Regions from separate parts of the Deferrisoma palaeochoriense genome, predicted to be linked through region 1. Evidence: riboswitches for the same ligand, from Rfam matches in the RefSeq annotation. Region 1 holds a riboswitch; the other holds the start of a gene.

Region 1 (3,396 bases):
CGGTCGTCCGGGGAGGGGAGTTCCTTCCAGGAGAACGGCGACCGGCCGCCGAACTCGTGGTCGAGAAAGGTGTAGAGCACCTGGGGCACCAGCACGAGGCGGTCGTCCAGGAGATACACCTCGTCCTCGACCCCGGCCTGGTAGGTGGTGCGCTCCTGGGTGTCGCCCTGGGACGGCTCGGTGAGTTCGTCCCGGGACTCGGCCCGCTCGTTTCGGTAGGCCCCTAGAAAGGACAGCACCTGGGCCTCGCCCCAGTACCAGGTGAGGATCCCCTCCCCGCCCCAGGCCACGGTCTCGTTCACATTGTCCTGACGCCCCACCCCGATCTCGCCCAGCGGGTCCAGGAAGGCGGTGGTCTCGTCGACCCGGTGCAGGAACAGCTCCGCGCCCAGGTTCTCGGAGAGGAAGGCATCCCGCACGGCCCGCACCGACAGCACGTTGCGATAGGTGCGAAGGCGCGCCGTGTCCGATTGGTTTGAGCCGATCCCGGGCACGCCCTCGCGCTTGTCGAAGTAGTCGTCGGAGAGTTCGAGGCGAAGCAGGGGCGAAGGTTCCCAGGAGACCTTGGCCAGCAGGTTTCGCGCGTAGAACGCGTTGTTGCGGCGGGTGGTGGTCTCGTCGTCGTCCGGGTTGGCCCGGGTGCCGTTGTCGTCCAAGAACTCGAAGTCCCCGTCGGACGAGGTGTAGCTGCCCGACGCCAGGAGCCCCACCCGGTCGCCCTTCCACGAAACCACGCCCCGCGCGTCCAGGGTGTCGAACGATCCGTACGTGGCGTCGGCCCGGGCGGTCCAGCCCGGCTTCGCCCTGCGGGTCACCACGTTGATGACGCCCCCGATGGCGGGCGAACGCAGCCGCAGGGGCGAGGTGCCCCGGTACACCTCGATCCGCTCCACGTCGCCCAACGGAAGGTCGCCGAGATTCACCAGACCGGTGCCGGGGCCGGCCAGCGGCACGCCGTCCAGCAGTACGGCCACCTGCTGGCCCGTGGACCCGCGGATCGATGCCGTGGAGAACGCGCCCAGGCCGCCGAACCGGCGGATCGTGAGGCCCACCGACTGCTCCAGGACCTCGGGAACCGAGGTGGCCTTCTCCTGGAAGCGCTCGGCCGGGATCACCGTGACCGCGGCCGTGCGTTCCGGGGTCTGTGGTTGCTCCGGCGGCGGAACCTCGGCAGAGACCACCACCTCCTGGAGCACGGGACTCTCGTCCGCGGGCGCGGGGTGGGAGCAGAATGCCGGCAGCAGGGCCAGCCCCACGACGGCCCGGACGGATCTCCCCACACGTTGTCGATGGGTGCAGCGTTCCATCGGCTCCCCTCGAAACCGAGCCCCCGATCGGGCTACGAAAAAGGCCCGCACACCATGGCCGGCGTGCGGGCTTCCCGTTTTTGAAGCACCACAGAGCCCACCCTCCCGAAAGCCCGGGGAGGTTCACGTGGGTTGCCCGCGCCGGCAGGTCTTCTGGCTCGCGCGTCGTCCTCCGGGCCGCCTTCCCGGCCGTTCGGCCAGTGGCATCGAGGCCCTTCGTCAGCGCTCACAGCGGCGGGTCCGCGGGGGAATTGCACCCCACTTCCCTTTTCAGCCCCCAAGGGGGCACCGGCGGGCAGATTCGCGTTGTTCCGGCCCCGTTGTCCGGGCCGCCGTTCCGAAAAAAGGGACGGGGGAGGGGTGCCCTCCCCCGGACGAAAGGAGCGTTGGATCGGGTTGGGTCACAGGCGGCGCAAGACCCGCTCGATCTCCCGGATGAAGATCGCGTTGATCTCGGGATAGAACCCGAGCCCCTTGTAGTAGCGCTCCCCCCCGAGTTCCACGGTGGGGCAGTCGGCGGTGAACCCGGCCGCCTTCATCTGCTCTTTCCAGGAATCGAACTCGTCGCCCATGATGTCGTTCATGACGTGGTCGCCGGCCACGTACATGAGGGGCACGAACCGGGCCCGTTTCACCCGGTAGGCCTTGGCCGGCTCGAGGCCGTTCTCGGGGCCCAGGATGCCCTCCACGGTGCCGACGAAGGCGTTGGGGAACCGGCGGCGCAGGAGCCGGTCGAGGCCCAGGTAGGCGATGTTCGCCCCCACGTGGGTCTGGGGGCTTCCGTGGGCCGCCAAGACGTTGCAGCCCTCGTCCGGCGGCAGGAACGAGGCCGAAAGGATCTCGAGCACCTCGTGGACCGTCTCCCAGCGCTGGAGAAGGGCTTCGCCGGTCTCGATGTGCAGGTCCGGGAACCGCTCGACGATCCGCAAGACCTCCTCGTACTCCTCGCCGGGAAAGACGTGGAGGGGCTGCACCACGGCCTTGGTGTACCCGGCGGCCTCCAGGTCGGCCAGGGCCTGCTGGAGGCTTTTGAGGCGCTCGGGCCTGCCCTCCTTCGCCCACCGGGCGTTCACCCGTTCCCGGATCACCTCCGACGTGAAGGCCCAGCGCACCTCGTATCCCGGGAGCGCCTCCCGAAGCTGCCGCTCAAACGCGTCGTAGGTGACCTGGGCCTTGGTGCTGGTGCCGAAGGCCGCGATCACGATGGCCGGTTTGTCCTTGAGGGTGCGGGTCATCATCTGGGCCGCCCGGGCCGACTCGGGCAGGGCCCACACGAACGCCAAGAACAGGATGAGGGCGATACGGCTGCGACGGAACATGGGGGCCTCCTTTCGGGCGTTGTTGGAGAAAAGGGGTTGCCTCAACCAAAAATCCTCTCGCACAAACAACCGAGCTCCACGCCTCCCCCGGGCCCCGGCCTCGCCACGCGCAGCGTTACCTGCCCGGCCCCCCGTTCCACGAGGCGCAGCAGGGCGTCTGGCACCGTGGGCCACCCCGGGGCCGAGGCGGCGATCTCGGTCCACTCCGGGTCCAGCCCCAGATCCCCGGGCAGTTCGGCGGGGTCGGCGGCGGCGATGCGGGAGACGTCGGCCAGGTAGAGCACGGTTCCGGTGTTCATCGAGTCCCTCCTTGTGGGAGTTGGCCCCGGAGCGGGGAGGGACGAGACGGCGGTTCCGGCACCACGAAAAAAGCCCGCACGCGCCATGGCGTGCGGGCTTCCCGTTTTCGAAGCGCCGGGTTGCGGTCCCACCCTCCCAAAGGCCCGGGGAGGTTCGCGTGGGTCGCCCGTCTGCCGGCAGGTCTTCTGGCTCGCGCGTCGTCCTCCGGGCCGCCTTCCCAGCCGTTTCGGCCAGTGGCATCAAGGCCCTTCGTCAGCGCTCACAGCGGCGGGTCCGCGGGGGAATCGCACCCCTCTTCCCTTTTCAGCCCCAGGGGGGCACCGGCGGGCGTCATGCTGATTGTGTCCCGGACGATACGACGGCGGCCGCCTGCCTGTCAACCGCCATTTCTGTCCCGTGGAGTCCTCCGCCGGGGCGGTGCGCCTTGACAAACCACCCCCGTCGTCCATGCTGCCGACGTGCCAGGGGTC
Region 2 (3,396 bases), on a different contig from region 1:
GCAGGGGGACCACGGGACAGCCCGGCCGCAGGTGGGGCCGGGCGATCGAGAGCGCCGCGCTGCGGCCCGAGCGCTCGTGGCCCGCGGCGAACACCACGTCCACCTCCTGGAGGATCCGCACGGCCTTGAGAGTCAGGAGCTCCGGGTCGCCGGGGCCGACGCCGATGCCGTAAAACGTGCCGAGGGTGCTCATGGGGACTCCTCGTTGTTTAGGCTGGAAAGCGGGGAGGCTGGAACGCTAGAAAGCCGAAAAGCGTCTGGATCCCTCCCATGCGAGCCCACCCCGGGGCCTGAGTGCCCGCTCCGGACGGCTGCAAGGAAATACGCCAAAACCGTTCCCGGTTCCCGGCCTTCCAGCCTCCCAGCTTCCTAGCCTCCAAGCCTGATCTACGAACTGCTTCGCCGCACGGCCCACACGGCCGAGGCGAAGAACGCCGCGGCGAACCCGGCCAGGGCCGCGGCGTGGACCCAGGGCACGGGCTGGCCCAGGCTCGCCGCCCGGATCGTGAGGCTCGAGTGGGTGAGCGGAAGCCCGTAGGCCAGCGCCTCGGCCCACCCGGGCAGCCGGTCGAGCGGGAAGAACGTGCCGCACAAAAACGACATGGGCACGATGAAGAACGTGTTGATGTGCCCCTGGTCGGCGTGGCTTCGCACCACCATGGCCGCCGTCACGGCGGCCGAGGCGAACGCGAAGGTGTGGAGGCCGAACAGGGCCCCCACGGTCGGGCTCAGGGGCGGCCGGACCCCGAAGGGCCAGGCCAGAAGGTACACCACCACGGCGGCCGCGAGCCCCCGGACCATGCCGTAGATCACCTCGCCCAGGGCGATCTGCCAGGCCGGCACCGGGGCCATCTGGAACTCCTCGAAGATCCGCCAGTAGAACCGGGCGATGTTGATCTCGGTGGCCGTGCCGTAGCTCTGGGTCATGCTCGCCATGGTGGCGAGGCCCGGGATCATGAACGCCAGATACCCCACGCCGTCGAGTTCCACGTGACGGCCCAGCCCCCACCCGAACACCACCAGGAACAAAAACGGCGACACCGCGTAGGACGCCAGGTGCTTCTTCCACCGCCGGCGGTAGATCCGAAGCTCCCGGTAGAGCACCCCGGCCACCCCGTTCACGGCTCCACCCTCCGTCCCGTGCGCTGGAGGAAGAGATCCTCCAGGTTCGTGCGCCGAAGCCCGGCGCCCTCCGGGGCCTGCCTGAGGAACCCGAGGGCCGCCTCCCGGGTCGGAAAGAACCGGGTGCGGGTGCCGTCGTCCCCCACCACGTCCACGGCGTACTCGCCGAGTTCCGCGAGAAGCGCCCGGGGTTCCCCCTCCTCGATCAGCCGGCCCCGGTCCAGGATGCCCACCCGGTGGCACAGGAACTCGGCCTCCTCGATGTAGTGGGTGGTCAGGAGCACCGTGACCCCCCGGCGGTTCACGGCCCGGATGAGGTCCCAGAGCCGGCGCCGGGTGGCCGGATCGAGGCCCACGGTGGGCTCGTCCAGAAAGAGGATCCGGGGTTCGTGGAGGAGCGCCCGCACGATGGTGACCCGGCGCTTCATGCCTCCCGAGAGGGTGCGGCCGAGGCTCCGGGCCCGTTCGGCCAGGCCGGCGAAGGCCAGGAGTTCCGCGGCCCGGGCCCGGCGCTCGGCCCGGGGCATGCCGTGGAGGATGCCGTGGAGTTCGAGGCTCTCGGCCACCGTGAGGTCGGGGTCGAGGTTGAGCTGCTGGCTCACCACCCCGATCTGGGCCTTGGCGGCCACCGGGTCCCGCAGCACGTCGGCCCCGCCCACCCGGGCCGTGCCGGCGTCGGGCCGCAGAAGCCCCGTGAGGATCCGGATCGTGGTGGTCTTGCCGGCCCCGTTGGGCCCGAGGAAGCCGTAGATCTCCCCGGGCCGCAGCTCGAGGTCGAGCCCGTCGAGGGCCCGGACCTTGCCGAACCGCTTCACGAGCCCCCGGGCCTCGACGGCCGGGGCCGGCTCGGCCCCCCGCGGCTCTACGGCGACGCTCGCCTCCCGCATGCTCTTCCCCATGCCCGATCGATCCGGGCGATCTCCTTACAAAGGCCGGAGCCCCACGAAAAAAGCCCACTCCACCACGGAGCGGGCTTCCCGTTTTCGAAGCTCCTCAAGGATTCCCCGCCCTCCCGAATCCACCCGGGGAGGTTTGGCGCGCGGGGCGTCCGGCCGGCAGGTCTTCTGGCTCGCGATTCGTCCTCGGGGCCGCCTTCCCAGCCGATCGGCCAGTGGCTCCAGTGGCCCGTCGTCCTCGCTCACAGCGGCGGGTCCGCGGGGGACTTTCACCCCACTTCCCTTTTCAGCCCCTGGGGGCACCGGCGGACGTAAATTGAACCGTTCTTTTATCCCCCCGGGCCGGATGTGTCAAGCCGGGCGTTTGACGGGCCTTCGCGGCCCACGGTATAAAGCCGGGTCCGGCCCCGGGCCGGCAAATCCCCTTGGAACGGGGCGTTACGAAACGACCATGACCGCCGTCGACCTGTTCGATCACGACCTGGAGGGCCTCGAGCGATTCTTCGAGACGCTGGGGGAGAAGCGGTTCCGGGCCCGCCAGGTGATGCACTGGCTCTATAAGCGCGGCGTGACCCGGTTCGAGGACATGACCGACCTCTCGGCCCGCCTCCGGGCGCGCCTCGCCGAGGCCGCCTCGGCCCGGGTGCCCCGGGTGGTGCACGAGCAGGTGAGCCGGGACGGCACCGTAAAACTCCTCCTGGAACTCGCCGACGGCGAGCGGGTGGAAACCGTGCTCATGCCCGACGAGGGCCGGGTGACCCAGTGCGTGTCCACCCAGGCCGGCTGCGCCATGGGCTGCGCCTTTTGCCGCACGGGAACCCTGGGGCTCCGGCGCCACCTCACGGCCGGGGAGATCGTGGCCCAGGTGCTCGTGGGACAGGCCCGCATGGGGCCCGAGCGCCGGATCACCAACGTGGTGTTCATGGGCATGGGGGAGCCCCTGCACAACTTCGACAACGTGGTGCGGGCGTTCCGGATCCTGTCGAGCGACCACGGGCCCAACATCACCCGCCGCCGGCTCACGGTGTCGACCTCCGGGCTCGCCGACCGGATCCGGCGGTTGCCGCCCGAGATGCTGGGGAGCCTGGCCGTGAGCCTCAACGCCACCACCGACGAGGTGCGCGATCGGATCATGCCCGTGAACCGCCGGTTCCCCATCGCCGAGCTCCTGGCGGCCCTCCGGGAGAGCCCGCTCCCGCCCCGGGACCGGTACACCATCGAGTACGTGCTGCTGGGCGGGGTGAACGACACCCCGGCCGACGCCCGGCGGCTCGTGCGGCTCTTGTCGGACGTCCGGTGCAAGGTGAACCTGATCGCCTACAACCCCCATCCGGAGAGCCCGTTCCGTCGGCCCGACCCGGAGGCGGTGGCGGCGTTC

Evidence for each region. Region 1 has a riboswitch for cobalamin ahead of ACYQ8L_RS02100 (TonB-dependent receptor plug domain-containing protein). Riboswitches for the same ligand answer to the same signal wherever they lie in the genome.
Region 2: linked by a shared signal. The riboswitch ahead of ACYQ8L_RS13890 (ABC transporter ATP-binding protein) and the one ahead of ACYQ8L_RS02100 (TonB-dependent receptor plug domain-containing protein) in region 1 are both predicted to bind cobalamin.

Annotation. Positions count from the first base shown of each region.
Region 1 is NZ_BAAHXI010000004.1:24,988-28,383, reverse strand. Features, by position in the region: gene ACYQ8L_RS02100 (TonB-dependent receptor plug domain-containing protein) at 1-1,307, opposite strand, end outside; cobalamin riboswitch at 1,434-1,615, opposite strand; gene ACYQ8L_RS02095 (sirohydrochlorin cobaltochelatase) at 1,709-2,626, opposite strand; gene ACYQ8L_RS02090 (hypothetical protein) at 2,668-2,925, opposite strand; cobalamin riboswitch at 3,085-3,266, opposite strand.
Region 2 is NZ_BAAHXI010000054.1:8,006-11,401, forward strand. Features, by position in the region: gene cobI (precorrin-2 C(20)-methyltransferase) at 1-193, opposite strand, end outside; gene ACYQ8L_RS13885 (ABC transporter permease) at 388-1,122, opposite strand; gene ACYQ8L_RS13890 (ABC transporter ATP-binding protein) at 1,119-2,021, opposite strand; cobalamin riboswitch at 2,160-2,339, opposite strand; gene rlmN (dual-specificity RNA methyltransferase RlmN) at 2,470-3,396, shown strand, end outside.